3 regions of the Paraclostridium sordellii genome follow, and region 2 is predicted to be linked to each of the others. Evidence: riboswitches for the same ligand, from Rfam matches in the RefSeq annotation. Region 2 holds a riboswitch; each other region holds the start of a gene.

Region 1 (10,605 bases), 1.6 Mb from region 2:
TTTTCATCTTCATTTTGAGAATTTGAAATTCTATTATAAACATCAAAGCTATAAATTCGAGTTCCTCTTTTTATATAATTCAACTCTACATCATATATACTTTTATCTTTAATTTCAATTTTTAAGGGAATTAAATCTTTATCTAATATTTGATTATGTAAAAAATTTAACTTTACCTTTTTATCAATTCTATCTAGTGAATATAATAATTTATTATTTTTTTTGTAAATTGATATACTGTAATTTACAAAATCTAAATTATCAAATTTAATAATATATGAATATGTAATCTTTTTATTAGAGGTAATTTCATTTATGCTTTTCTTTATATAATCATAGTCATCCTTTCTACTTTTTATATCCTTTATACTCCCTACGTTTTTGTTACTATAAAACAAATCAACTTCTTTTGCTGAACTCAGTTCTTTTGTCATATATCTTTTTAAATTATTAACTCCATTTTGCATATCAGAAGTTAATAACTGATCTTTACTTAATGCGTTAGTTTTGTTTATTACTTGATATCCTATAAAACTAACAATACTAATTATAGCTAATGCTATAATTACTTCTATCAAAGTAAATCCTCTGCTCCCCTTCTTCATCTTAAACGTCTCCTTAACACAATTAAATATCTAAAGAATCATCCCTCCAATTTAAAATTTTATAAGTTATATCATAATCTAAACTATTTTTTAAATTAGTTATTGATATTCTAACTTTAGCTTTAATTGGACTTTTCAAATTTTCTTCTTTAGATTTAATAATTATATCTATATCAATATTATTATCTGACTGAGTTTCAATCGTATTATAGATTTCTTCTTTCTTAACTCTTAAAGAATAATCCACTCCGTTTACAAATAACTTATCCAAATTAATTCTAGTGCTACCTTTAGGTTCCCTTTGTAATATTGTAAAATCAGATGGAAATCTTAATTTTAAATTATTATTTTTTTTATTTAAATTATTATAATGATCTCCTTCACTCCAAATACTATTGAATAAATATCTTGTTTTTACTATTGTGTTTATAGAATCGTTAATTTTTTTTATCATATTATCTATTTGAAGTTTCTCATAGCTTGACTTATTTACAGATTTTAATTCTTTTAAATTTATATCTAGGTTTTCTAAGCTCTCATTTATTGAATCCAAGTCCTTAACAATATTTCCTATATTTACATCATATTTTATATAAATATCATTTTGGCTTTTCTCATCTCCAAAAAAATACTCCCAAAGTTTTTCCCACCAATAACTATCACTTTTAGCCCCAAAAGATTTTACAATCTTTAGTTCTTCTTCTAAACCATTTCTTTTGTTTAAAATTTTATTACATAAAGAATTTATTTTTTCTGTTGTTTTCTCGTAAGTTTTAATTTCTTCTGTACTATTAAATACTTCGTTTACATTATCTTGTATTTGATCATTTAGAATATATTCATTTATAAAAGCCTTATTGATTTTATATTTAATATATTTTAATTGTACTTGTGAAGATTTAATATATCGTCTTATAAACTGAGCGTAAACCATTATAGAGGATTCTTTATCTACATTCGATGAGTTTATTTCATATTCTTTTCCTGCATTTTCATTTGGCAATCCATCTTTATGTATTTTCATTATTTCTTTTTCATAATTGTACTTTCCAATCGACCTATATAAGTTGTCTAATCTATTAGATATTTTTATAATTTGATTAACCTTTTGGTCATAAGTGTTACAGTTTTTAAGTTCATCTATATCAAATCTTAACTTTTCAATATAATTATCACTTTCAGTATCTTTCATTATATATATCATGTCATCTATAAACTGCATACTAGTCTTATCTTTTTCACTATCCATCTTTAATTTTTCTAAATTAGATACAGATTTTTTAATTTTTTGTAGATAATCTATACTTATTTTTAACTCTGATTGTAGTTGATTAACATCATCAATAGAAACTTCCTCTATGTATACTTGATTTAAGGTATTATTATAATTAAAGTATGCAAAATTACTGTTTATTTGATTTATTAAATACTGTATGTAATCCTTAGATTTACTTATAGATGATTTTATATTTTTTTTATCCCTTGTTAAATTAACATCTTTTAATTCATCCATTTCTAAAATTTCATTTAGAGTATTTTCTATGAAATTAAGTGCTTCTAAAGCATTTTTTCTATTTTCATTATTGAACTTATCTATGTATTCTCCTGAATTTATCACGTAATCTATTGGTGATTTTTTATTACCATTTAAAATATATGCTTTATCAAAATAAATACTTTTTAATTTTATACCTATTTGTGGATATAGACCTGTGTCTGAAATAAGATTTCCTTCTGAATTTATATTATTACCATCTTTATCAGGCATTTTCACTTGCTTATTTATAAGTAAAGCTTCTAATAAATTTGCCTTAACATCTCTTGTAATACGATAAACTATACTTTGACTAGCTTCATATTTCAGTTTACTATCAGAACTTAACTGATTTTCTTTTCCATTTTCACTAATGCTTACTCTCTCTATAAAACTTCCAATTGCTTGTTCAATATTTCCTTGGACATTATAATCAGCCTGTATAGAATTTTGAGTGTTTTTACTAGTTTTAATCTGACTTACAATCTGTTTAGAAAGCATTAAAATAATAATACTAGCTAAAACTATAACAATGATAGCTAGTATCATAGCAGAACCTTTGTCATCTTTTAGTTTATATTTAGCTTTCATATTTTAAATTCCCCCATTATCAAGTACTTTTGTACTTATATTTACTGTTCTTTTTGTTAAGTCAGATATAGGTTTTACAGCTATATTTAAATAATATATGTAAAAATGCTTTACTTGCTGATTTATTTCTTTAGTTGTTATTTTTACTTGAATTTGAAAATTTGTATTTTCTCTTCCCTCGTACCTAACCATATATTCAGGTGAGATGTATTCCTTTACTTCTTTTACCTTATTCTTATTTATTTTTTCATTAGTTTTTAAACTATTTGTAGATACTATATTTCCATCTCCATTTAGATCTAAATCTATAGTATTTTTATTATCTTTTATATCTTTAGTTATATGTTCAATTTCATTTTGTGCTATATCCATGGCTTGTATATCCTTTTCATTCTTAGCGTTACTTCTATTAGTTATATTAACTATCATGAAAAATGACATACTAACTAAAGATACTATGAATAATGCAATTAATACTTCGATAAGCGTAAATCCTTTGTTTTTTAGTTTCATAAAATCACCTCTAATTTGTTGAACTAACAAAAGGATTAAACTTACCTGGATTCCAATTATTTGGATTTTCTATTTCTAGCTTTAAACTTGGATCTTGAGACATATACATTATAAATTTAAATGTAGCTGTAACATCTCCATTTTGTTTATTTTCTTTCTTTTCATCGATAGGTTGAGTTGTTCCTTGTTCTATTGAAGTATTACTTAATTCAGGTTTTTTATATGCTTCCATATTAAAATTTTGAATCTGAGTTACATTTTGTTGTTCCTCTAAGTAATACATTATTTCTCTTATGTATCTGTAATTGCCCCTAACCTGTAAAGTAGTTGGAATTGCATAGAAATTTTCATATTTTACAGAAGGGTCAATACTATAATTTAATAACTCTATACCATTTTTACTCATCATATTAGATAATCCAACTAAAAACATTCCATCTTGCATATCATAAGACAGTCTTTTACTTTTTTCATTTGCTTGTCTGGCTAAGTTTTGTAATTCTTCATTCAACTGCTGTCTTGTATCAAGTTTATTTTCGTCATCTTTCAACTGAGAATTCACCATACTTAACTTTCTGTTTACATTAGAAAATTCAATGTACTTTGGATAAACTATAAAGTATGTATAAGCTATAACCCCTAAAAAAATACAAACTAGAATAATTATATTCTTATAATTAATTTTTAAATCAATTTTAAATAAATCCTTTATATCCATGTGAAGTATATTTTTCTTATCCATTAAGAACAACTCCTTCTTTCAAGTAAGCTTTTATAATATATGAGTACATTCCTTTATTCTCATCTTTTTTTAAATTTTCAAGCTTTGCTTTTTTAAAATAAATTGAATTGTTTAATTCGTATAAAAACTGTCCTACGTTTCTTGTGGAACTTGCATTTCCTTCTATAGTTATCAAATTTGGAATTTGTTCATATAAAGGTGTTTTTTCTTGATCTTTTCCGTTATCATTATGTTTTACAAGATTTTCATCATAGCGAACATCTAACTTAGTTATATCAACTGAAGTAGGAATACTTTCATCTATTGAATTTAATATTGGTGACCATGTAACTTCTTTAGATAATATCATGTCATATATCTTTAACTCATTTTTCTTATCATCTATATCTTTTTTTATTTTATCAATTTGCTTTTCTTTTAACTCAGTCTGAGTTATTTTAAAATTAAGATTGTCTAACTGATTTTTTTCATTTTTAATTACATAATCCATTGCTATATATGGAATCGCCATTAGTATTAAAATTATCGGAGATGCAATATAAACTTTTCTTCTGATTTCTTTTCTTCGTTGTTTTAGTTTTAAATTCTTTGGTAACAAATTCATGTAATGACATACCTTTTTGCTTTCCCCATTAAGCATGCATCCCAGTGCATCAACAATTAAACTTATTTCACTTTCATCTATATTGCCTTTCAAACTTTCATCTATATCAAAAAGATTTTCCAATCCTGTTACTAATTCACTTGAAAATACCATTTTAAAAGCATTTACTAAATCTTTATTATATGCATACTTACCAACAGTTACTATCCTATCAACTGATTTCCCAAAGTTCCTAGATGAATAATAGTTCATAAGTCCATTTACTTCACTTGCTATACTACTGCTTTGATAGACTGAATTTTCATCCGTTATTTTTATTGGTATATTATCATGCATAAATAACTTATCGTCTTTATATATATCAATTACCGTTCCATAATCTCCAATATTAGCAATCATTATATCCTTATATTCTATAATTTTTAAAATCCTTAAATATGATGTAGCTAATGTATCTATTATTTCAACATTCAACTTAAACTCACCTAAAACTTCTATTATTTTATTTACTTCATTATTAGGTATAGCAGCTAGTATCAGTTCTAAATATTTAGTTCCTTCTACTTCATCTTCCGCTGTAACTTCATACGAAAATACATGGCTATCTCTATCTAAAGATATCATTTCATCAATTTCTATGTTCATAAGACCTTCTAAATCTTTTTTATCAATTTTAGGAATTTTATTTGATTTTAGTATAACTTCTCTAGTATTTAAGCATAAAATCACATTTTTACTTTTAAAATTAGATCTCATTAACGCCTGTCTAAGAAGCTCATATTTATCTGCATCATAATCTAAATTTATATCCGACTCTGACAAAAAGAATTTGTTTTTTATATTAAACTTTTCCCTTTTTTTATTATATGACCCTTCTACTATCGAAACATAATCTCCATAATATGAGATATACAATTTTGTTGTCATTAATTTGTCCTCCTATATAGCATCATATATACTTAACATAGGTAAAAATACTGCTATTACTAAAATACCTACCATTATTCCAACTATGATTATCATCAAAGGCTCTATCATAGCAACCATTCTATTTAAGTATATTTCAGCTTCAGATTCATAAAACTCAGCCATTTGTTTGCTTATCTTTTCTAATTCCCCTGTTTGCTCTCCTATTGCTATCATTTGTGTAAGCACCGGATCAAAATATTTTGATTTCTCTAGGTTTTCTGCTAAAGTCTCTCCTCTTACAATACCTTCTTTAGCTTTTTCTATAGACTTTTCTGCAATAGCATTATCCAAACTACTTTTTATATGATCTAAACCTTGAAGAATTGGATACCCACTTGAAACAAATAAATATAGAGCTCTTGAAAATCTCATAGAAACTATACTATTTACGCCTTTACCTAAGAGAGGTACTCTATTTACAATTCTATCTTTGTGAGTTCTACCTATAGGAGTTTTTATATATTTTTTTATCTCATAAACTAAAAACGCACCTAAAATTAATATTAAATACCAATAGCTTTTCATAAAGTTACCTAAGTGCATAATCATTTTTGTCATAAGTGGTAATTTTGCTCCTGTTTCAGTTACAGTTTCCATCATTTGAGGCAATATAAAACTTGTAAAAACAAATAACATTATAAATGACGTAATAGCAACTATAGCTGGGTACATAGAAGCATTTTTAATTTTTTGATTTATCCTATACTCTCTTTCATAAAAAGTAGACATACTATTTAATACTTCTTCTAGTGTACCTGTCTCTTCACCTGTGGCAATCATAGCACCTAACAAATTAGGAAATTTTGATTCTTTAGATAGCATGGTATCTGCTATTGTAGATCCCATTTTTATATCACTTACCATACGATTAATTTCATTAGATACTATCTTATTAGATGCTTTTTTGCCTAATGTTTCAAGTCCTACTATACTATTTATTCCCGAGGAAATTATTATTGCAAACTGCCTACAAAAGTGACTTATCTGATCAGCTCTTAATTTTTTCTTTTTTAATTTAGTATTTTTTAATGGAAAAAATGTTTTCTTTTCTTTTATTTCAATTATTTTTAGCTTTTTCTCTCTAAGTAATTTTTTTGCATCATTATAATCCTTGGCCATAATCCTATCAGTTACTTTTTTCCCATTTAGCATTATCGCTGTGTACTTATATTCATTCATATCCCAACCATCCTTTAATCAGTTATAAATGTTACCCTTAACATTTCTTCTATAGTTGTTTCTCCATCTATAACCTTTATAGTTGCATCTTTTCGCATAGTTTCCATACCAAGTTCTTCTGCTTTTTTTTGTATATCCGCTTCTGTAGCACCTCTATTTATTAAATCTCTAACTGATTTTGTTATCTTAAGTATTTCATATACACCGGTTCTGCCTTTATACCCAGTATAATTGCACTTATCACATCCACTTCCTTTATATAGAATAAGTTCTTTGTCTAGAGGATAGTTAAGTGCCTTCTTTTCTCCCTCTTCTGCTAAATAACTAATTTTACAATTTTCACAAACTTTTCTAACCAGTCTCTGAGATACTACACCTGTAAGTGCTGAAGTTATTAAAAAACTATCAACTTTCATATCCAAAAGTCTTGATATTGCACTTACTGCTGTGTTTGAGTGTAGTGTACTTAAAACTAAATGTCCTGTAAGCGCTGCCCTTATCCCAATTTGTGCTGTATCTAGATCTCTTATTTCTCCTACCATTATAATATCTGGATCTTGACGCAAGAATGCTCTTAAGGCATTTGCAAAATCAAGTCCTGCCTTATAGTTTATTTGTGATTGATTAATCCCATCTAGCTCATATTCAACTGGATCTTCTATAGTTAGTATATTTTTTTCTATACTGTTTAGCTGATTTAACATTGCATAAAGAGTTGTTGTTTTCCCGCTACCTGTCGGACCTACAACTAATATCAATCCATAAGGATTTTCCAACAATTCATCATAAACTTGTATATTTTTTTTATTAAGCCCTAATTTTTCTTTACTAACCATAAATGTAGTTCTATCTAAAACTCTCATAACAACTTTTTCATCTTTGCTTGTGGGCATAGTTGAAACTCTATAGTCAATAGATCTATTATCTACATTTAGAAATATCCTTCCATCCTGTGGGAGCCTTTTTTCTGATATATTAAGTCCTGCCATAATCTTTACACGACTTATTACGGCTTTATATGGTCTTGAATTTATTTTCATATATTCGCTTAAGATACCGTCTATTCTAAACCTTATTCGCATAAAGTCTCCATCTCTTTCAATATGTATATCACTTGCCTTCATTCTAACTGCCGTCTCTAATATATTATGTACCAACCTAACTATTGGAGCTGAATTAATATCATCTTCTAATATACTTTCTTCCTTTAAAACTCCAGAATCAGAATACTCTTTTAATGCTTTATCCAAATCTGCATTTGAGTAAAATATTTCTATAGCTTGATTTACTTGCCCCATTGTAGCTATGTATGGAATTATATCTAACCCAGATATACGTTTTGCATCTTGCATTGCTTGTCTATCTTGAGGATCAGCCATGGCCATTAACAATTTATTTCTTTCTATTTTAAATGGAAAAATTTTATATCTTCTGCATATATTTTCTGGAATCAATTTGATAACATCTGGGTTTATGTTTGATCGAGTTAAAGATATATTCTCTATATCAAGAAGCTCTGTTAATACGCTAGTCAACAATTCAGGTGTTATAATTCCTTGTTCTATAAGTATTTCCCCTATTCTTTTACCTGTACCATTTTGTAGTTTTAATGCTCTTTCTAATTGTTCTCTAGATATATAACCTTTTTCAACTAACTTGTCTCCAATTCTTACTTTTTGCGACATTTTAATTCACCTTTCTTTTAACTCAATTTATTCATGAATATTTACGCTCTAATTGAAATAAACTAAAAGCTACCTCATACTTTGAGATAGCTTTTTTATTTTTACATGTTAGTATTATCTATTAAAACTATGTCAATAGTTCCAGAATCTACTGCTTTTGCATTTGAGTCTGTCATTGCTGTTCCATCAACATAGATTTTATCTTGCCCTATATCTTTAACTAGTTTTTTCATTTGTTCTTGAGTTATTTTAGCCCCAGTTATTGTTAAAACTAATTCATCATTAGTTTTATCTCCATCTACATCCTTAGTATTAGTTAACTCATAAGCTCCTCCAAATGCAGAATCTTGTGGTACAGTATCCATAAACGATTTAAGTTCATCTTTTTTAGCAGGCATTTTGTTGTTATCAGTATAATAAGATAATGCTGCACTTTTAAATGCATTATAATCAGACTCTACATCTGCTACCTTTGCTTTATTTATATTTTTAAATAATGCTGGTACCGCAACAACTGCCAATATTCCTATAATCGCTATTACTACTAATAATTCAATTAGAGTAAACCCTTTTTGATTTCTTTTTTTCTTCATAGCAAAATCCTCCTCTTTCATAATTTTTAAGCTAAAGCTATCTAACTTATGAATAGTCGGTTGCACTACTTGCTCCATATATTCCAAGTACCCATATAAAGAATATACTTCATCGCCCCTATTTTACATTAACAGTCAAATATTAACATATTTTTCTATGCACTTCAATAACTTCAATTTTTATTATAATTTTCTAATTATTTAGTAATATCATTGGGTTTAGGAAGTATATTATCGGCTATTCTTATAAGAATTTCTGATGTTTGATAACTTATACTGTTTGGCCTTGATGATATAAAAATATTTTCATTTCCAAACTTATTAACTAAGCTTTTAAACTCCTCATTATTAATATGGAGTTTATTGTTTTCAAACCCTTGTATAGATAAATATATATCTCCGTATTTATCTATATCTACATAGTTACCCAATTTCCCATCTTTTTGAACATTATATGCTTTTATAGGTCCATATTCTGTGACTATTTTATTTTCGTTATTTTTCATACGTATCTTATAGTCTCCACCTATAGGAGTTTTACTTATATCTAAATGTTCTATGTCTAACTTTTTTAAATCTGATTCAAATGCGTTATTCTCTGCATAATAGTTTAATTCAGCAGTTTTTATAGCATTATAATTTGATTCTACTTTAGCTATTTTAGCTTTATTTATATTTTTAAATAAAGCCGGTAAAGCTACTACTGCTAATATACCTATAATAGCAATTACCACTAATAACTCAATTAAAGTAAATCCACTATCTCCCTTTTTCATATATCCACTTCCTTATTCTAAATTTCGACTTAATTTTACCACTTTTATATTGTTAATACAAACAAAAAGAGACCTTTTAAAAGGTCTCTTTTTTACGCACATATATTAATTAAATAATTCACTTACTGATTCATTAGCAAATATTTTCTTTATAGCATCTCCAAATAAAGGAGCAACTGTTTTTATCTTTATTTTGTCTATCTTCTTTTCTTCAGGAAGTTGTATAGTATCAAGTACTATTAACTCGCTTATAGCTGAATTCTCTATTCTCTCTATAGCTGGACCTGATAAAACTCCATGAGTACAACATGCATAAACATCTTTTGCTCCAAATTCTTTAAGGGCATTTGCAGCATTCACTATTGTTCCAGCAGTGTCTATCATGTCATCTAATAATATAACATTTTTACCTTCAACTTCACCTATTATGTTCATAACTTCACATACATTAGCTTTTGGTCTTCTCTTGTCTATTATTGCTATTGGAACATCTCCATTTAAATCATTAGCAAACTTTCTAGATCTTGTAACACTTCCTAAATCTGGTGAAACTACTACTAAATCTTCTATGTTCTTACTATTAAAGTAATCTGCTAATATTGTTCCACCTTGTAAGTGGTCTAATGGTATATCAAAGTATCCTTGTATTTGAGCAGCATGTAAATCCATTGTTAAAACTCTATCTGCCCCAGCAGCAGTTATTAAGTTTGCAACTAATTTAGCTGTGATTGGATCTCTAGCCTTAGCCTTTCTGTCTTGTCTTGCATATCCATAGTAAGGTATAACAGCAGTTACTCTACCTGCAGATGCTCTT
Region 2 (10,605 bases):
AAAATATTTATTACAGGGTAAACAATATTAGTTGCAGATAATGCATTTGCCCCAACATATCTAGATACAAAAATTCCATCTATGATTGTACTCAACGAGAAAAATACCATCATAACAACTGTTGGAAATGTATATTTAATTAAAGATGTCAAGCTTATCTTATTTTCTAATGAATTACTCATCATTACCTCCTTGATATATTTATTTCACTAATATATAATAAAGTATCCTGTTACAGGATAGTCAATAAGGAGAATAATAAAAATGAGTATAAATGAAAAAAGATATTTTTCTACAGGAGAATTTGCTAAGCTATTTAAAATAAATAAAAAAACTTTATTTCACTATGACGAAATAGGACTTTTTAAACCTGAGAAAGTAGAAGATAATGGCTATAGATACTATTCTGAGTATCAGTTAGATTTATTTAGTGTTATATATACTTTAAAAGAAATAGGTATGCCTCTTAAAGATATTAAAAATTTAATGGATAATAGAAATCCAGAAAGAATCTTAAATCTTTTTAGAAATAAATATGAAGAAATCGAAAAAGAAATAAATAGTTTAAGAAGAAAACAAGAAATACTTTTTAATAAAATTAACCTTATTAAAGAAGGTGAAAGTTTTAATACTGATATAATAGTTGAAGAACAAGATGAAGAGTATCTACTACTTAGTAAGCCAGTAAACATTAGTTATGATTCCTATGATTTAAATTGTTATCTGGATCATCTAGATTATTGTTATAAAAATGATTTATACATAGGCTACCCACTAGGCATTATTATAAGCCGTTATAAATTACATAAAAAGGATTATACTGGCTATGATTATTACTATACTAAGGTTAATAGAGATGATTCTAATGAAAATATAATTGTAAAGCCTAAGGGACTATACGCAGTTGGATATATTAAAGGGTATTTTGATAAAACACCAATTTTATATAAAAAATTGGTGAAATTTATTGAAGCTAATGATTTATGTATAATTGGTGATTCTTATTCAGATGTAATATTTGATGAGGTAGTAAGTAAAAATAACGATGATTTTATTATAAAAATATCTATACAAGTAAATTATTAAAGCTATGGAATCACAATTGTGGATCCATAGCTTTAATAATAATTTATAATATATCGCTTTAAATCTTATAATTTCGGTATTTTTATGATTCTTATTTTAACTTACTGTTTCCTAGCGTAGTGGTTTATACATTTAGAATGTATTTTTAATTGCTAGATGCTAGTTGCTATTTTAGAATAAAATAAACTTTATTTATTTGGTATATCAGATTTAGTATATATTTTCAAAAATTTCACTTATCTCTTCACTTACACTTATAAGCTTCTGTGCACTATATCCAAAAACTTTTATACTTATATCCTTACTTTGAGTTAAGGTAGCACCTCCATTTATATCTTCATTATTTTCTATAATGACTCTTACTAAATCTAATTTTTCAATAGGATCACCAAAGTTACATATTAACATATTTGCTAAATGGCTATATCCTTCAAACATACCGAAATTACTTAAATCTATAATAGAAGAATCATAAAAAGTATTATCAATATAAACTAATTTATCACAGCATTTTACCTCAGTGTAGGATTTATAATATTTATATTCAAAGCTTTCACCAAAAGCAACTCTTCCACAACTTATAATATCTATAAGTATAAGTCTTGATGACTTATCTTTTAAGGTTATGCTCATATTACTATTAAAAGCAGAGTCCTTAAAAGGAATCGTTGGAAGAGGTTTATACTTTAACAAACTATTACTTCCAACAATAATATTACATTTTCTATGTGCATCTCCTTCTTCCATTTTATGAATTTTTTCATAAGACTGAGATGTAACTTCTATATTTGTGTTATCCTCTACAGTTATATTATATTCCTGTATGTCCCCTGCCATAATACCAGCTGATGAAGACATAATAATAACTTTTATAGAATTATCCTCTTTGTAAAAGGGTTGTGATACTTTAAATGGTGCAGTAAAGTAAATATCATCAAGTATAGTTTTCCCATACTTATTTAATGTCGTTATGTTTACTTTTGAAGTTTTTATATACTTATTGCTTATACAGTTCATACTACTTTAGTCCCTCAAGTAAAACATTACTTTTTATCCAGTCTACTATTTTATCAACACCTTCTAAACCTCTTATATTTGTAAACATAAAAGGTTTCTCTTTTCTCATTTTTCTCGAATCCCTATCCATAACTGATAAATCAGCTCCAACGTATGGAGCTAGGTCAATTTTATTTATTACTAATAAGTCGGAGCGAGTAATGCCGGGTCCACCTTTTCTAGGTATTTTATCTCCTTCTGCAACATCTATTACAAAAATAGTTGCATCTGATAACTCTGGACTAAATGTAGCTGATAAATTATCTCCACCACTTTCAATAAATATAATATCTAAATCTGGAAATTTTTCAGATAATTCATCTACAGCTTCCAAGTTCATAGATGCATCTTCACGAATTGCTGTATGGGGACATCCTCCAGTCTCAACCCCTATTATTCTCTCTCTTGGAAGTATACTATTTTTTGATAAAAACTCAGCATCTTCCTTTGTATATATATCGTTAGTTATAACGCCTATACTGTATTCCTTACTCATAAGTCTTATCAAACATTCTATTAATGCAGTTTTCCCTGAACCTACTGGACCTGCTACTCCTATTTTTACATATGACATATTAAATATCCTCCCTATTATGACATGTATAATCTTGAATAAAGTGTTTCATGTTGCATACACCTAATATCAAAACCTGGTGTTGATATACATAAGTCTTTTAATGTAAGACTTGGTAGTATACTAAGTATCTCTTCAAATATTTCATAACTTTTGTATAATAATCTTTGACCATGTGTTTGGCTAAGTGGAATAGATTTTACACAAGTAGTAATAGTCGATGATGTATATGAATATAAAAATCCTTCTATAGCCTTCATCTTTTCTATTCCTACTGCTGAACAAAATACTCCATATGCCACCGCATGAGTTGGTTGTATTTCTTTGCTGGCTTTTATATAATTGTTAAATATTTGACTCTTAGTATTTATTTCTATTGCTTCTACGGTTTTAATAAATCTAGATCCTAGCTTCTGGGATGCTAATCTTATTTCGCTAGGTATTTTGCTAGCATTTATTATTTCTTCAAGTCTAATTATTTCATTTGATTTATTATCCTCAGCATAATCATAAGCTAAGGATATAGATAAAAGCTCAGTATATAGAATATTAGTTTTTAAGTTACATCTAAGATATTTAAAAACTGTATCTATGTCTTTTACTATATTTTTTTGTATATAAGTTTCTAATCCATAAGAGTGACTATAAGCACCTATTGGAAATAAAGCATCATTAATTTGTAATAAAAGAAATATATTCTTATCTATAGTCTTATTCATATTTATTCACCTCAAAGATTAAACCTTAATGGTGATGGTTGTTAATAGATGATGAAATACTTTTTTCAAAATCAAATTTCACTTCTTTTTCTTCAACTGATACTCCTAACTTTTCTAGCATAATTTTCATAGGCTCATCAAATATTGTTATAAATTGATTATCAGTTTCTCCTCTAAATAAAGTAGCATGTTTATTTCCAATTTCATAACACACCTTAGGTATTAAGGTAGGATTATCTACATTGATTACTAAAGATTTTGTATGAGGTATGTTTACTGCGATTATAGTATCCTCATTTATTCCTAATATATCTCCTTGTCTAAGGCCTCTAGTTAATATATCATTGTCTAATTTAATACCTACTTCTAAACCATTTCTGCTAATTTTTTTATGTAACTTTTTAAAGGCTTCATGCCACTCTATATCAATATAATCTACTTTTTTACCTGTAAACTTTGTATCACTTATTTTCCCTATCACTTTTTCTACTAACATATCTAATTTTCCTCCTTTTTATATAAAACCTTATATTAAATCAAAAATTCTTAATTCCATATATTTAAAATCATTAATAATCCTGGAATCCAACCTGTAAATATACCCTCAAATATAGATAAGTAAGGTACATATTTTTCTAGATTCTTCTTACAGACATTTTCTAAAAATCCTGTAAACCATAGAATTCCCCATAGTAGCCATATTGTAGTCATCTTCCAGTCTCCATTATTATAATCAACAATTGCAAATGGAACTGTATTTATTGCAACAAATAAGCTATACCAGCCAAAAGGTCTTTGGTCTAATTTATAAATTCCATTTATTGCAACAAATAAATATGTAAATCCAAATAATAGTCCTGTTCCTGCTGAATAGTAATCTCCTTTTACGAGTGAAATAATATTTATCACTATTGATAGAAGACCTGTAAATATATTCATTATAGAAGAAGACTTTCCATCTATCTTATAAAGTCTTGTTATCCCGTTATTTATAAGTACCATACCTACATACAATAAACAAACCCCTAGCATATACATCCACCTTCCTGTATATAAATTTTTTTAAAAATTAAATCATAGATAGACCTATTAGTTTTACTTTTTAAAATAAGTTATATAACTGTGCTAAAGGTAGTTTTTCTGCTGGTTCGCATGTTAAAAGTATACCATCTGCTTTAACAGTATAACTTTCAGGATCAACCGTAATCTCTGGTGTAGCATTATTTAATACCATATCCTTTTTACCTATATTTCTACAATTTTCAACCGGTAAAATTTTCTTTTGTAGATTTAATTTCTCTTTAACGCCATTTTCATATGCATCCTTTGATACAAAGGTAATGCATGTATCGTATTTTGCACTTCCATGAGCTCCAAACATAGATCTATACATAATTGGCTCTGGTGTTGGTATAGAAGCGCCAGGATCACCCATTTTAGCTTCAATTATCATTCCACCTTTAAGTATTATATCTGGCTTAATTCCAAAGAAAGCAGGATTCCAAATAACTAAATCTGCAAATTTACCTTCTTCAACTGATCCTACATAATTTGATATACCATGGGCAATAGCTGGATTTATAGTATATTTGGCTATATATCTTTTAACTCTATAATTATCATTTTCCTTATTATCTTCAGATAAATGTCCACGTTGATTCTTCATTTTATGTGCAGATTGCCAAGTACGAGTTATGACTTCACCAACTCTGCCCATTGCTTGAGAATCAGAACTCATAATACTGAATACTCCTAAATCTTGTAGTATATCCTCTGCTGCTATTGTTTCTGGACGTATTCTTGAATCTGCAAATGCTACATCTTCTTCTATTTTTTTGTCTAAATGATGGCATACCATTAGCATATCTAAATGTTCATCTATTGTATTTAATGTATAAGGCATAGTTGGATTTGTTGAGGCTGGCAATATGTTGCCATATGATGCTGCTTTTATTATATCCGGTGAATGTCCACCACCCGCACCTTCTGTATGGAACGTGTGTATAGTTCTTCCGGCTATTGCATTCATTGTGTCCTCTATACATCCCCCTTCATTAAGGGTATCTGTATGTATAGCGACTTGAATATCATATTTATCAGCAACTGTGAGACATGTATCTATTACTTTTGGAGTGGCTCCCCAGTCTTCATGTATTTTAAGACCTATTATTCCTGATTTGATTTGTTCTATTAAAGGTTCTTCGCTTGAACAGTTTCCCTTTCCAAATAAACCTATATTCATAGGATATTCTTCAGATGCTTTAAGCATTTTTTCTATATTCCAAGGACCTGGAGTGCAGGTAGTTGCATTACTTCCATCAGCTGGACCAGTTCCTCCTCCTATCATTGTGGTTATACCACTACATAGTGCAGTATTTACTTGTTGTGGTGATATGAAATGAATATGTGTATCAATTCCACCAGCAGTAACTATAAGTCCTTCTGCTGAAATTGCTTCTGTAGATGCACCAACTATCATATTTTCATTTACACCATCCATAATATCTGGATTTCCTGATTTTCCTATTCCAACTATATTCCCATTTTTTATTCCTATATCAGCTTTAAATATTCCTGTACTATCAACTATAAGTGCATTTGTTATAACTAAATCTAGTGCCCCTTCTTCACTATTAATATGAACACATTGGCCCATACCATCTCTTAAGGTTTTTCCTCCACCAAACTTTATTTCATCTCCATAAACAGTATAGTCTTTCTCAACTTCTATAATTAAATCTGTATCAGCAAGTCTGATTTTATCTCCAGTTGTAGGCCCAAACATACTTGCATATTTTTTACCAGACATTTTATAAGACATTTATTTCTCCTCCTTGTTTAAATTAATTATAAGAAATATTTAAAACTTTCGAATTCTAAGGCTTTTTTTAGATTATCATCATTGACTTGTCCTTCTGTTAATCCATTAAATCCAAATGCTTTTTTGTTTCCACCTAATTCAACTAAATCGACTTCTTTTCTTTCTCCTGGTTCAAATCTAATTGATGTTCCTGAAGGTATGTTTAATCTCATTCCAAATGAACTTTTCCTATTAAATTTTAACAGTTTATTTACTTCGAAAAAATGAAAATGGGAACCTACTTGAATTGGTCTATCTCCAGCATTTTCAACTTTAATAGTTAATATTTTTTTACCTTCATTTAAAATAATTTCTCTATCTTTCGTAATGATTTCTCCTGGTATCATATTTTATCTCCCCTTAAACCTTATTTTATAGGATTATGTACTGTTACTAATTTAGTTCCATCTGGAAATGTAGCTTCGATTTGAACTTCGTGTATCATTTCACTTACACCTTCCATTACATCTTCTTTTGTAAGAAGCTTTGTGCCTAGGTTCATTAGCTCAGTAACAGATTTTCCATCTCTAGCTAATTCTAGTAACTCTGAGCTTATATAAGCTACTGATTCTATATAATTAAGTTTAAGTCCCCTTTGCTTTCTTTTGCCTGCTAGTTCTCCTGCGTAATGTAACATAAGTTTTTCAATTTCTCTTTGTGTAATTCGCACTTTATTATCCTCCTTTATTATTAATAATAAAAGCTACTCCAAAGAGAGTAGCTTAAGCATATCTGAGCATATATAAAAAATAATATTATATTTAGGTATTTATAAAATAAAATTGTTAAGTATTTGACAATTAAAGGTGAATTAATTTATATATTCAATCCTTTAACTTTAAGTTATTAGATTTACTTATTTACTTTTATATTAAAAAAGCTACTCCAAAGAGAGTAGCGTAAATACACCTAAATATACATATAAAATTTATATGTATCAGATATAAAAACAAAAAGTTTTAACTCTTTGGCAACTGGCTGGCATAGTCTTTGACCTTAGCCCCTTTAGCTTTGCGTAGCTAGATTTCTCTAGGTTTGCATATTTATTTTTAATTATATTACTATTATAGTACTATAATTTTATTTTTTCTACTTTTTTTGTCAATGTTTTCCTTAATTTTTTTATTTTAATTTTTTATTATTCTCAAGAGATAAATAATAATCTGTTAAATCTTTATATTCTATATTTCCATTAGCTTCATAAAGTATACTTAATTTTCCATTATTGAAGGATAAACAAGAGTATCCACCACCACTTGAATTTCCATCTTCAGGGTATGGGATACATAGTTCTCTAACACCTTTAGATAAATCATCAAAGTCAACCATATAAACAGTTATGTTATCTCTAACATATCCACCTTTTGTATTTTTTGGTGCTGAAATAAATCCTAATCTATGTCCATCTTTTGCAGTAACTTTGATAAATGAACCTTGGCATCCAGACCCATTACCAGTAGATATTTTATTATGTAAAGGATCGTATACTTCCCAAGTAGATCCTAAATCATAAGATATATATGATGCTCTATAATTCTTTCCATCATTTCTAGAACTCATAATTAAAGCTCCATCCAATTCAATTACCATATTTTCAGAAGTTTTTGGATCAGGAACTTTATTTCCCATTGTCCATGTTTCTCCATTATCCTTTGAATATATAACTGATGAATAATAGTTGTTAGCATTGTTTTCTCTTAATGCAATTTGTATTGGCATTACTATTGTACCATCAGACATTACAATACCACTTCCAACACCGCCTAACCATCCAATAGTGTTACTTGGTTGATTTTTTATTCTTGCTTTATTTGTAGTTAAATCAACTTTATCAGACCATGTTTCTCCATTATCATCAGAATAAACCATTTGAACAGACCAGTCACTTCTTAAAGAAGTTGTACTACTTGCCCAATTTCCATTTTTATTCCATGATCCTGCAATTAATATTATTCTTCCTGTGTCTGTAACAACAGTTGTTGAATCCATTACACGAGAAAAAGTTGAATCAATACGATCATTTTCCATTACTGTTTTATATTCCCATGTTTGTCCATTATCAGTGCTTTTAGCAGCTCCAATATCTATGTATGCATGATCTGCTGCTCCATTATAACGAATATCTGAAAATGCTAGCATAGTACCATCTGCCAAAGTCTGAAGACTAGGTATTCTAAAATACTGTGCATTCCACGTATTGTCATTTTTATTAAATACAGTTGTTTTTTGAGGTTCATTAGTTGTGTTTAAATTACTTGCAAAGACACCATTGATATTACATGCTGACAAAACAATTGCCATACTTAATACTTTCAAAATTTTAATAAATTTTTTCATAGCTCTCCCCCTTTAATTTAAACTATTCTTTATATATTAATTTTAGTTAATTTTAGCATAATAATTTTTATTTTTTTGTCATAATCACTGGTTTATATTTATATTTTTTATAATTTCTCTGTTAATTTAATTAATTACTTTAGATAAATATATTTATTTATAAAAAAAAGATATTAACATAAATTATGTCAATATCTTTTTGTATCTTAATATCAAGGAATATACTAGAATATATATATAAAATATATTTTTATTTTACATCATATATATTTTGTGCACTTGTTTCTTTTGTGAAAAACGAAGCAACAACACTTATTGCTATTATCATAATTAAAACAAAATATGCCTTTTCATAACCAACTAATGGGGTATCTTTATAACTATCTAAAACCTTACCCATAATAACTGGGATAACAGCGGCTCCTAAAAATCCTACACAGTTTACAACTCCTGTAGCCATACCTGAAAGTCTTCTATCATTTACCTCATTTCCCATTGTCCAACACATAGTAAATGCTGATGAAACAAATCCAAATATAAATAAAAATGGAACAAGCATGTTAATAGGTACTCCAACGTATATAAGTACTATCCAGCATAATAAAGTTAAAGTCCCCGCAATAGTTAATGGCAATTTTCTACTTTTAAAATAATCTGAGATTTGCCCAAGTACTAAAGAACTTATAAGTGCCCCTGCTATAGTCACTATAACATAATTTGCTGATTGTACATTTGTTAAACTGTACTTTTCTATTAAGAATGAAACTCCATATGTACCCATAAATACAGTATAGGCTGTAGATAATCCAAAATATGCAATAGATATAACCCAAGTTCTTTTGTTTGATAATATTGATTTTAATGCTGGCATAACTTTTATATTAGATGCATCTATCGGTCTATTCTCAAGTTCATCCATTCCTGGAAGTCCCATATCTTTTGGATCATCTTTAACAAATATAAGCGTCAAGACTGTGAAAAATACCATTGCTAATCCCATAAAAATAAAAGTATTTCTCCATCCAAATTTTGCTGAGACTAGGGCTAGCGGAGTTTGTGCTAACATTGATCCTAAGTTTGCAACTACTCCAGATAATCCAACCATTAGTGCAAAGTTTTTTGAATAAAACCAACGTGATTGTATTTTTACCAAACATATAAATACAACAGATACTCCAATCCCTACCATAAAACGACCTATATAAGCAACATTTATACTAGGTGCCATACCAAAAGTTATAGAACCTATTGCAGCCAATATAGAAAACATTGATACTGTTTTTTTAGGACCTAGTTTATCAGCAAGTATTCCTGATGGTATCTGCATGATAAAATATGCGTAAAAATACATTGAACCTATATTTGCATATTCTAGTGATCCAATTTTAAATTCATTTTGTAAATCATTTTTAACAACGCCAACACCCATACGATGAAACGTTACAAATATATATACAGATGCTAATATTAACCAAACTATCCACCTATATCTTTCTATCTTCTTAATGTCATTGTCTTTAACTCCAACACTTTTTAATCCCATTAAATTATCCCCTTGTAAAATTATTTTTAGTTTTCATTTAAAAAATCTAAAGCAAATTGAACATGTAGTGCTACTCCATACTTAAGACATTCTTCATCTATTTTGAACTTCTCATGATGTGGATAATAAATACTATCTTTTTCCTTATTATTATAGCCAAGGTATGCATATACTCCTTTTGCATATTTCAAGTAATAAGGGAAATCTTCTGATCCCATTAGTTTAGGTCCTGATACAGTTTTTCCTTCACCTAGTATTTTTTTTGCTGAATTTTTTGCAATTATAGATAATTCTTCATCATTATAAAGACTTATTGCACTTTCTTCTATATTTACATCAACATTAATTTCATAAGCTTCTGCAATTGCTTTTGCATGTCTTTTTATACTTTGGTGGACAATTGCTCTTACTTTAGGGTTAAAGTATCTCA
Region 3 (10,605 bases), on a different contig from region 2:
GCTAATAGAGGTTTTTTTAAAGCAATTTTTGATGTAGAAGAACATTTAATATTCAAAATTTATGTTTGTCCTAAATGTAACCATACAGAGTTTATATATTCAGGAAGTTCCACTTGGCTTGATATGTAAGATTTTTATAAATATGTGATAAAGGAGTGGTTTTCTTTGATGTCTTTAGATGATATTGATTCATGGTCAATTATTGTTGTTACTGATGAATTATTAAACTTTATTGTTTTTGTGGGTTGTATGTATGATCTAATTGGTATTGAAAATTTTGATAAAGAAAATGAACGATGGCCAACTGATGTAAGAAAAATATCACCTAACCATAATATAGATAATTTAAGAATTCAATGGAAAAACTGGTTTAGTGATATTTTAAAAATGAAATCTAAAAAAGTTAAGTTTGCAGAAGTAGAATTAAATAATATCTTAGTAGAACTTATGTATGATATAGATAGTTTTAAAGAGTTGGATTATAGAGAGTTAAGGGAATATTGTATAGAATCATACCCTATATTTCTGAAATGGTGGAATATGCCTGCAGGAGGTAAAAATGCTCTTGAGTTTTATGAACTTATAGAAAGTACTCAGGTTCATGAATGTATCATGAGTATAGAGAATAAAATAAAAAGAAAATCTAAACCATTTAAGTTACATGTAGATGTAGTTTATACAGGAGTTCCAACTGTGTTAGACTTTAGTGATGATTATATAGTTATAACTCCAAATGGACATGTAACTTTTAATAAAAATTGGTGGATGAGAAAATTAAAAAAATTAGTATAAATACTATACATATACCAATGTAATTTTACTAGAAAGTTAAAACTATGTATTATAAAACACATTTTTTATTTAATGGATTTTATAGAGGTGATTAAATTTGGAACAAATAAACAATGCATTAAAATTTTTAATGCCATTTATGATATTTATGATGTTGTTTTACATACTTTCAAAAAAATATTTAGTAGGACTGTGTATTTTAGGGTTAATTTTATTAGGAAGAAATGCTATAAAAAAATAGAAGTAAAACATTTAAATCTACTTTAGTTTTAAAATTAAAAAAGCAAATAAAAATGCAAAATAAATATAAATAATACAGATAGAAATAAAGTAAAAATAGGATAATGCTTAAAATATATAGAATTTATAAAAATTAATAAAATAAAGTTTCATAAAAAACATAAAAATAAAAAAAGAGTGAAAGCAAAGGAATAAAGTAATTCCAATGCTTTCATTCTTTTTTGAATATAACTACACCATAAACGGAAATTTAAGGTGAAGTTATATTTTCTTATGTTAAAATTTAAACAACACCGCTATTTATAGAATAGCATAAAAATTCTGACAATTAAAGACTTTTATTGAAAATGTTTTCTTGTTATAATTTAATTAATAATTTGAAAAAGCCAAACTCTAAGAAATTAGATGACGGAAAACTATAGGGGCTAAGTAGGGAACTATATTGCTAGCCAGTTACCAAAGGGGGAAATTAAAATGAGTTTTAAAAAAAGAGCAACTAAAAGTATAGCGATAGCTTTAATTGGAGTTAGTGTAGGGTCGCCATTATTAACAACTTATGTATCTGCACAAACCAACAACATTAGTACATATTATACAAACAAAAAATCAGTAGAGTCTTATACTGATGAAAGTCTAGGAGCTATATATGATAAAGTTGTAGATGGTAATAAAACTACAATAACAATTAAATCATTAGATGGAAAGGTTCTAAATACATTAACAGATATAAATAATGAAATATACCTAGATGGAAAAAAGATATCGGTTGATAGTAGTGAAAATTACAAAAGTAATGATAATAGTTTAGAAAAAGATTTTGAAATTAATAGTAGTAGAGCTGCAATTCGTTGGGGAAAATGGCAATATAATACAATGTATATAAAAACAGGTGGACTAGCTACCGCTACTATAGCAGGTTTAATTGCATTAAAGGCAGGATGGACTCCTGTTGGGGGTATAGCTGTGGTTGCTGCAGCAGTGGCAGGTAAGTATGATAAACTTACAATAAAGTATAAAATAAGATATGGTTCAGATGGTAGGTATAATCACTATGAGAGAGTAACAACATTTTATGGAGATGGTAAATACATTAAAGCATTTACTGATAGGGGTAAAAGATATTAATCTCGAAAGGAATATATAGATGAAGCATGTAATGGATAATAATGAATTAATTTTTCATCTTATAGTTTATATTTCAACAATTATGATTTTGCCAGTTGTTTCAAAAAATAAACAATTATTAACAAAAACAAAAATTTGTTTTTCAGTTATTTTAATAAGTTTGAATTTATTTATTATAATATATTTTAACGGATTAGATAAAGTTACTTACAATTACTTTATTATATTACTTATTGTTGTATTATATATTTTATATGAAAGATATAAAAATAAGGCTTAAATTAAGCCTTATTTTTTTCTATGAATTTTTCTAACCATGATTTTGATTTTTCGGAATTAGAAAAGTGATTTTTAAATTCATTTGTTAAATAAACTGTATCAATTCCCATACTGTAAAAAATAGCACCTATTTCAATTAAACGTATAGTTCGAGCTTTACGTTCTTTTTCTTTTGCAAGTATTGCTTGTTTTTGAGCCTTTAACTTTTTTATTTTTTCATCAATATTATTTAATTTTTTATTTTTATCCAAAATTAGATATCCCCTAATTCTATTTATATTATAATCAAATGCAAGTGATAGGTATTAAATATTAGTTGTGAAGTTGAACGAAAGTAATCCGAAAGGAGCTTATATTATAGGGTACGTAGTACCTGTATCTAAAAGGAGGTTTTACCTAAAGCCGTTAAAATCCAAATAAATTGATTTTAACGGCTTTTTTTATTCCAATTTAAATACGCATTACTTTAAATACCTAAATTATGATATTATTTTTAATATATTATTAAAGGAGCTGATTATATTGAGTCCTATAATTTGGTTATGTTGTTTTTTACCTATTTTTATTATATTGATTTCACAACATAAGCAAAAAAAAGTATTTATACAACATATAGTTTCAAAAAAACTTAATGCTAAGGAGAAGAGTAAGATGATAGAATTAATTAAATCATTCATCAATAAAGAGTGTCTAATTTATACTATAAATGGAACATTTAACGGAGTTATTACAGATGTTACAAATGGAGGAATTTCAATAAGTAATGGTACGAATTTTGAAATTGTAAATATTGACTATATAATACGTATTCGTGAATATCCTAAAAATAAAAATGGTAAGAAAAAATCATTTGTTTTAGATTAATTCTATAACTATCACTTAAATTTTAGTTTAGGAACTAGTTATATATTTTAAATAAAATTAATACCATTAGAATCGAAATAAATGGATTATTCAAGTTAACTTTTGATATAATTAATTCATAAAAACATAGGAGGAATAGTATCATGGTTGACTTTATTTTGGGAATATTTCTTATTGTAATAGGTGCATTTCTTATTCATTCATCATTAAAGTTAAAAAGAACTCGAGATATAAGATTAATTAAAAATAATATGGTCAATATAGATAAAATTAAAGATAAAGATAGTTATATTAATTTTAACTTTAAAATAAATATAACTATAGGATTTATAGTTATTATACAAGGATTAATTTGTATATTATCTATATATTTCTCAATAATAGAGAGTATATCGTGGATCACAAATATAATTGCAATATTAACTATATTCGTGTATGTGTATAAGCTTATTTTCAAATCTCCTAAATTTTAAGACATATAGTAAAAATGCCCTTGAAATCCAGTTATATATATTTTAAGGGCATTAACTTTATTTAAAATATGTAATTATACTCTAAAGTGAATTTTTAAGAATTGTTACCAACTTAATAATTTTTATTCTGAGCTACTTTTAAAATGCAATAAAATACAAAAACAAGACCTATATTCTGTACCATTTCTAAGTGATTTTTAGAATATATATTATAAATAGCTTTTAATCCATAGATCAAAATTATGAGATATAGTAAATATTTATATATTTTTTTAGATTTCATAGATTTCTCCTAAATTAAAGTTAGATTAATGATTTTATTATATATAACTATTCCCTAAAAATTTGTTTAAAGATGTCTAGTAAGAATGTCCTTAAACTGAAATTTAAGTGATAGTTACTATCTGTAGAATGTTAAATTTAAAATTTTGATAAAGTAAAAAATAAAAATTGATACAATAGCATTTATTTTATATGCTTTGTTAATAAATTTTTTGTTTAATAGACATATTATCTATAGAAATAATAGCTTAAAAAACTGGATTGACAGTAGATGAAGTAAAATCCTTAAAAGATGAATCTAAACAATAAAATGGAGAGTATCCCCCTCTATTTTATTGTTTAGAATCCCTCAATAAACTCTAACTTATCATGTATAGTGTAATCTTTTCCTTTGAATAGATTTAACAAATCAAACTTAGAATCATATATAAAAGAACCGTCTTCATTTTTAAGTCCAATCATAAAATCTTCTGATGAGAAATTATAGATATTTTCTATTGAACTTACTTTTAAGTTTAAATCCAAATACATTTCCAAAAGAGGGTTAATTAAACGTTGAAGTGGTTCATGATGCCATTCACCAATATAATCTCCATAATTGCTAAAATCAGGTGTCTTGAAATTTATTAACATATTATCTAAGTTATAATCAGCATATATTATTTTTTTATAGACAATAGGTTTTTTAATTTTAGTAGTTATAAGAGTTGCATAGAGATAACTTATTACTGCAATATATGTATTTTTATAAGTAGTATTATTGTTAAATGGCTTAATTAATGGAAGTAGTAATTCTATGTAATAAAAAGCTTTTTCTATATCACGTAGTGAAAATTTCTCGGATGCAAATAGCTCTTTTATAAAAACTTTCAAGCAATCTACATTATAATATCCATCAAAAGCAGTTGAACTTTTAATATCAATATATTTTTTAATATCTACTTTAGGTAATTTATAATCTAAGTCAAAGAATCTTCTTAAATATCCAACAGTATCCATATTATGGCCATATATAGTTGATACAGAATGGGATAACTGTTCCTTATCAATAGATATTACAAAAACAAAATTATCTATGTCAAATAGATGTTTAATGACTTCTAGTAGCTCTATTGCAAAGCTAGGTCGGCATCTATCTAATTCATCAATAAAGAAAATAATTTTTTTTTCAGTAGCATTTTGATATTCGACCATTTCTTTTTTTAACTCGGATCTAACCTTCTTACTTGCTGATATTTCTTTTATAGCTAAATCACCAAGTTTACCAGCTAAATCAATTAATTGAGATTCGTTATAATCACCAAAATTTACATTATCTAAATTTAATGCCCCAGCAGTTAACATTTTTATTCCTGTTGTAGTTGCTAATTTAGTAAATGGCTTAATTTTATTTTTAACATTATCTAGTTGTTGCTTAAGTTTTGAATCAGATTCTTTTATTTGGGATTCTATTTCTGAAAAAATTGCAAGTAAAGGATCTTTTATATAATCATGCTCCCATGCATTAAAATAAAGAGTATTAAATTTTGAACTATAGTTAACATCATTATCTAATAAGTTTTTCCACATTGTTACAAATGTTGTTTTACCTGTTCCCCAATCAGAATCTAAAGAAATAACCATTGGTTTATCTTGAGATTCTATTATCTTAATTAAATTTTCAGCAATAATTTTTCTGTTAAATAAATCATTAGTGAATGAATTTAAACTTTGACTATTCATATTAATATACCCCCTTAGATTATTCATTATATTTAATTTATTATATATTAAATTTCATGTATTAGCCAAATTTTAACTATTTAGATATTTTTTAATGCTTTTATAGCCAATATTATATAGTTATTACAAATAGAATATATACTATAATAAAAATTTCACCGAATGGGCCAAATAAATAATATCAACTACTTATAAAGTTATTAATAATAATAAAAGCAGTCAAGACCTTTCCTGACTACTTTTATTAGATATAAATATGTATCCATTAAGATATAAAGAAATCACATTAATTGTATCAAAGTTTAAATATATTATTCAACAATAAAAATAGCCGAGACCTCTCTCAGCTATTTAATAAAAAGGTATTTTGTTAAATAAATTACAATTTATATTATATATTGTTTAATTATAATTTTCAAATTATTCAAATAAAAAGGCAGTTAACAACTAAGTTAACTGCCTTTTTATCAAAATGTCGAAACAACCTAAAAGATACTCTAAAAATATCTTATGAGATTAATATAGTATGATATAAATATTGAACTCATATAAAATTATACATATGTTTAGGTTATATATACAATATTCTAGTATAAGTAAAAGAGTAGTTAACTTAATTGTTAACTACTCTTTTATTTATACTAAAACAGTTTAAACATGAGTTAAAAAGTGCCTATATATAATATATCAAAACCTTAGATTAAGTTAAATAAAAAAGGAAAAGTAAATACTTTTCCTTTTTTATTAAGAACCAATAATTTAGAAGAAAATTGTATGAGATCGATAATAACCATACAATTAAAAATTTATGATGTAATTTAATTATAAACTTGTTTAGGTTGTTTACTCAATAAAAAAAAGCAGATTTATAAAATCTGCTTTTTAAAGGGTAAAATCGATTAAATATAAGTTAAGAAGAAAATCTATTTATAATAAATATACTTAAGTTTAAGTGTAAAATTCAACTAAATTTATAACTCAAAATCCATATCAATATCTTTGTTTATACTTTGATTTTTCTTTTTATCCTTTATTCCTAATCTTTCAGATAATATTTCTTTAGTTGAGTTGCATGAATTATCATAAAGGTATTCTTTTAGATTATTGTATTCCCCATCTCCTATGTCAAATCGTCCAGTATAAAATTTATCAGTACACTCTTTATTAAAGTGTAACTCAAACTTAGTTTTATCATAGCCAGGTATCTTCTCTGCAAGATGGAGTTTAGTTAAAATCTCAAGTAATTCATTTGCCTTATTAAATTCAAATATAGAGTTTTCTTGTATATTAATATTTTCAGACCATAAAAATTTCACATAAATAGTATCCTTATTAGTTATTCTATCTAAGTTTGATTTTAAATCATATTCATTTTCGTTGCCTAATTCAATACTTCCTGAATAAAATGGGTTTGAACAGTTTTCATCAATATGAAGTTCAAAATTTGTTTGCATAGGAGTTTTTAAGTATGAATATTTTTCATTTAGTACACGAACAAGCTCATTTGCAGTATCAAAGTCATAAATATCGTCTTTTTCTATTGTATTTGACTTACTAGATGTAAATTTTACATAAATATTATCAATATTTAAAAGCAAATTATCTTTGCTTTTATGATTTTCAACTTCGTTAATATCAATATTTTCAGTAATATTTTTCTCTTTTTCTTTTTCATCATCATTAGAACTCATATCCATAGAAGGTTCATCATTTAAATAATCTTCTATTATCTGTATATACTCTGTAGAAGTTTTTTTAACTTCTTCTATTATTTTAATACTTTCATCAAAATCCATATTTTTTGTCCAATTATAAATATAATCAAAAGAATAATCAGATGTATCTATATCAAAATAGGAACAAGTAGTATATGCAATCATTTCTGCTTGATATTCTCTTTCTTGCTTAGAGTAATTATTTCTAGTTTCAATATTGTGCAACTTTGCATGAGCTAATTCATGTAATAAAGTTTTAACGTTTTGAAGTTGGCTATTACGAGGGTTTAATGCAACTTCCTTAGTTTCTGGCAAACTATATCCTTTAGCAACTCCCATTTCTTCTATAGGTTCAATAATTTTAACACCTATTGTATCAGCTATTTTCTCCATAGCTTTATACATCTTATCATAGTCTTTAACTTCTCCATCTAACCATTTATTAGGGAAAAGTTTCGGTAAATCTTTTTCAGTAGCATTAGTTTGAGAGATTTCAAATACATATCCCGTTTTGTAATATTGCTTTTCTATAGTTTGCAATATTCCTTTTTTAACCTTCTCTTTTTCTTCTTTTGTAGCATATTTTAGTTGTTTTATATTTTCATCATCTAATATGATATATTTTACTTTGGTAGGGACTAAAATTTTAATACCTTTTTCTCCTTTATTCACAGTAAATCCATTATCCTTCCAAAATTTAAAAGAGCCTACGGCTTTAGCTACCATAAATTGATTTTCTATTAATGCAATATTTCTAGGAGAGTATTTGTAGAATTTAGACATAAAATCCAAGTATTTTTTCATATCTTCGGGACTTTGAAAGTATGAAGAAATTGTATCATTTGCAGTTTCAACCAATAGGTCAACTTTCTCTTTTGGAGTTAAATCATTTAATGATTTAGAGAGTTCTTTTTTATCTTTTACTTCATTTTTATTATTTAAATTTATTTCACTTTCAACAGGATTTGAATTATTATCAACTGTATTTTGAATTTCTTTATTAATATCATTATCAACGATATAATTATTTAAATTGTCGTTACTGGGAGTAGGATCTGTATTTAAATCTATTCCCATATTACATAAAGAGTCGCTTAAACTTGATTTGAAATCTTTGTTTTCAAAGAAGTCGAATTGATTCTCTATAAGTCGTTCACTAATTAAACTTAATGCCGTAGTTTCTTTTACAAATGTAGGATCATCTATAAATAAACTTAATGTAGAAAATGTATTTACATTATCTTTTATACTTTCTATTTTAGTAGAAAGAGTATCAATAGTTATATTATCAGAAGTACAAATATCTAAAATATCCTTTTTATAATCATTTAAAGTCTTTTTAATTAATTCAGTATTTATCTTCATCTTTTTATCACCTTTCTATATAAAAATGTATAAAAAAATAGAGATAAAACTATTTAATAGTCTTATCTCTATTTTTATTATCTAATTAAAATATTTAGTTTTTTAATACTTAAAAATTAAGGATTAACAGTTATTTTCTTTTCTTTGTCATAACAGGTATATACGGGTAAATCATGTAAAGAAAATACTTCTGACATACCTAATCCTCTATCAACTTCTAATCTTTCTTTTGTATTCATATCTTCAATTACTAAATAATCCTCTTCAACATTTAAATCAATAATATAAGCTTTTGGTTTCTTTGAGTTGAAAAAATCATCAACCATTCTTTCATTTTCTTCATTAACATCAGCGTACATAAAAATAAATCTCCTTTCAAAGTTAAGTTTGTTTTTATCTATTATATTCAATCTCATTTTGTAAAGATTGATAATATGATTGGTTTTTTACATTATCAAATTCATCACCTAAAGACCTTTTTATATGGTATAAAGTCTTTTTAGTCATATAAATTTGATTTTGCTTTTTATAGAAATTATCATTAGATAATCTTTGTTTTTTTAATTGATTTCTCTTTTCCTGTTTCAATTGAACCTTTAAATCAGATAAAAAGGCATTCCCCATTCTAGTATATAATTCATCTATTTTATTTTGCTTATAGTCTTTAAACTTCTTTCTTTTACCTACTCCATATACCTCTTCAAGTTCCTTTTCTTGCTTATCTAACTTGTTAATTAAATCCATATATTCATCCTTTTTATATGTATCTATATAGTATTTTATTAGCTTATTAAGAGGAACTTTAGCATCATTCATAGTGTTATAATTATAATGCCAATGCCTACTATCGTGAGGTAAATTATTTACAACTTCATTCATTAATTTTTTCATTGTAGCATCTTTAGAAATATCAAAGTCCTTACTTGATTTAACTAAATTTTCTCTTAAAACTTTATTTATTTCCTTGTACTCTTCATCAAAATCTAGTAAATGATTTATAAATTTACTTTTCATAGTATCAAGCGTTTTTTGAGTCCTCTTACCTCTTTTTTTAGTTGGGTTAGGTTCACAAATGGCAACATGAATATGTATATTATCAGTATTGTAATGAATAGCTCCGCTCCATAATGCAGTTTCTTTCATTCCACTTTTTTCTAGTGAAAACTCTATTGACTTTCTTATTGCATTTTTAATTTTATCTTCATCTAAAAACTTTGTTTTAGGATCATATAGCCCTTGTTTTTTAAGCCATTCATTATCAAAACTATATACTTCTTGCCACATTATACTTTTCTTTTCTTGTGCTAAAGAGAACTTTTCCTTAACTAAATCTTTTTCGGATTGAGTAAGACAGTTGCTATCATTTGTAAAAATTCCAGTTGTCTTTTCTGGATTCCCCATGTATTCATTATATAATGAATATTGTTGGTAAGCTCCATTTCTAATTGCATCATCTCTATTAATATAATCAATATATGATTTGAATTTTTTATCTGTATGTACTATGAACTTTGATTTAAAAACAACTGCAGGTCTAGTTTTTTTCTTTAACATTAAACAAGAGTTCCTTTAGCCATTTTATGGTTTTTATTTATTCTATTTTCAATTTCCTTTTCAGCCATAACTAAAATAGGAGATTTAAATTGATCTGTAGTTATAGGCTTACTACATTCCTTTGCATTATTAACTAAGAAAGCATTAAATATTTCTATCAAAATTTGAACATTCTTATCAGTTATTTTAGCACA

The links. Region 2 has a riboswitch for cyclic di-GMP ahead of ureA (urease subunit gamma). Riboswitches for the same ligand answer to the same signal wherever they lie in the genome.
Region 1: another riboswitch for cyclic di-GMP. It lies ahead of ATCC9714_RS00555 (type II secretion system protein); the one in region 2 lies ahead of ureA (urease subunit gamma).
Region 3: another riboswitch for cyclic di-GMP. It lies ahead of ATCC9714_RS17015 (hypothetical protein); the one in region 2 lies ahead of ureA (urease subunit gamma).

Annotation. Positions count from the first base shown of each region.
Region 1 covers NZ_LN679998.1:96,813-107,417, reverse strand. The annotation lists gene ATCC9714_RS00590 (type II secretion system protein) at 1-605, opposite strand, end outside; gene ATCC9714_RS00585 (hypothetical protein) at 628-2,730, opposite strand; gene ATCC9714_RS00580 (type IV pilus modification PilV family protein) at 2,734-3,243, opposite strand; gene pilO (type 4a pilus biogenesis protein PilO) at 3,254-3,985, opposite strand; gene ATCC9714_RS00570 (PilN domain-containing protein) at 3,978-5,516, opposite strand; gene ATCC9714_RS00565 (type II secretion system F family protein) at 5,529-6,737, opposite strand; gene ATCC9714_RS00560 (GspE/PulE family protein) at 6,752-8,422, opposite strand; gene ATCC9714_RS00555 (type II secretion system protein) at 8,524-9,015, opposite strand; cyclic di-GMP riboswitch class II at 9,061-9,144, opposite strand; gene ATCC9714_RS17660 (type IV pilin protein) at 9,213-9,791, opposite strand; gene ATCC9714_RS00545 (ribose-phosphate diphosphokinase) at 9,897-10,605, opposite strand, start outside.
Region 2 covers NZ_LN679998.1:1,657,316-1,667,920, reverse strand. The annotation lists gene ATCC9714_RS08060 (MATE family efflux transporter) at 1-182, opposite strand, end outside; gene ATCC9714_RS08055 (MerR family transcriptional regulator) at 265-1,086, shown strand; gene ATCC9714_RS08050 (urease accessory protein UreD) at 1,297-2,103, opposite strand; gene ureG (urease accessory protein UreG) at 2,105-2,716, opposite strand; gene ATCC9714_RS08040 (urease accessory protein UreF) at 2,734-3,435, opposite strand; gene ATCC9714_RS08035 (urease accessory protein UreE) at 3,461-3,931, opposite strand; gene ATCC9714_RS08030 (AmiS/UreI family transporter) at 3,982-4,467, opposite strand; gene ureC (urease subunit alpha) at 4,538-6,256, opposite strand; gene ureB (urease subunit beta) at 6,283-6,642, opposite strand; gene ureA (urease subunit gamma) at 6,663-6,965, opposite strand; cyclic di-GMP riboswitch class I at 7,262-7,345, opposite strand; gene ATCC9714_RS08010 (sialidase family protein) at 7,418-8,632, opposite strand; gene ATCC9714_RS08005 (MFS transporter) at 8,883-10,175, opposite strand; gene ATCC9714_RS08000 (amidohydrolase) at 10,202-10,605, opposite strand, start outside.
Region 3 covers NZ_LN679999.1:50,533-61,137, reverse strand. The annotation lists gene ATCC9714_RS17030 (zinc ribbon domain-containing protein) at 1-129, shown strand, start outside; gene ATCC9714_RS17025 (hypothetical protein) at 166-792, shown strand; gene ATCC9714_RS17020 (hypothetical protein) at 890-1,033, shown strand; cyclic di-GMP riboswitch class I at 1,408-1,493, shown strand; gene ATCC9714_RS17015 (hypothetical protein) at 1,507-2,157, shown strand; gene ATCC9714_RS17010 (hypothetical protein) at 2,177-2,437, shown strand; gene ATCC9714_RS17005 (hypothetical protein) at 2,439-2,687, opposite strand; gene ATCC9714_RS17000 (DUF6897 domain-containing protein) at 3,088-3,300, shown strand; gene ATCC9714_RS16995 (hypothetical protein) at 3,444-3,773, shown strand; gene ATCC9714_RS16990 (KAP family P-loop NTPase fold protein) at 4,395-5,777, opposite strand; gene ATCC9714_RS16985 (LPD25 domain-containing protein) at 6,749-8,857, opposite strand; gene ATCC9714_RS16980 (hypothetical protein) at 8,974-9,216, opposite strand; gene mobP2 (MobP2 family relaxase) at 9,251-10,411, opposite strand; gene ATCC9714_RS16970 (hypothetical protein) at 10,411-10,605, opposite strand, start outside.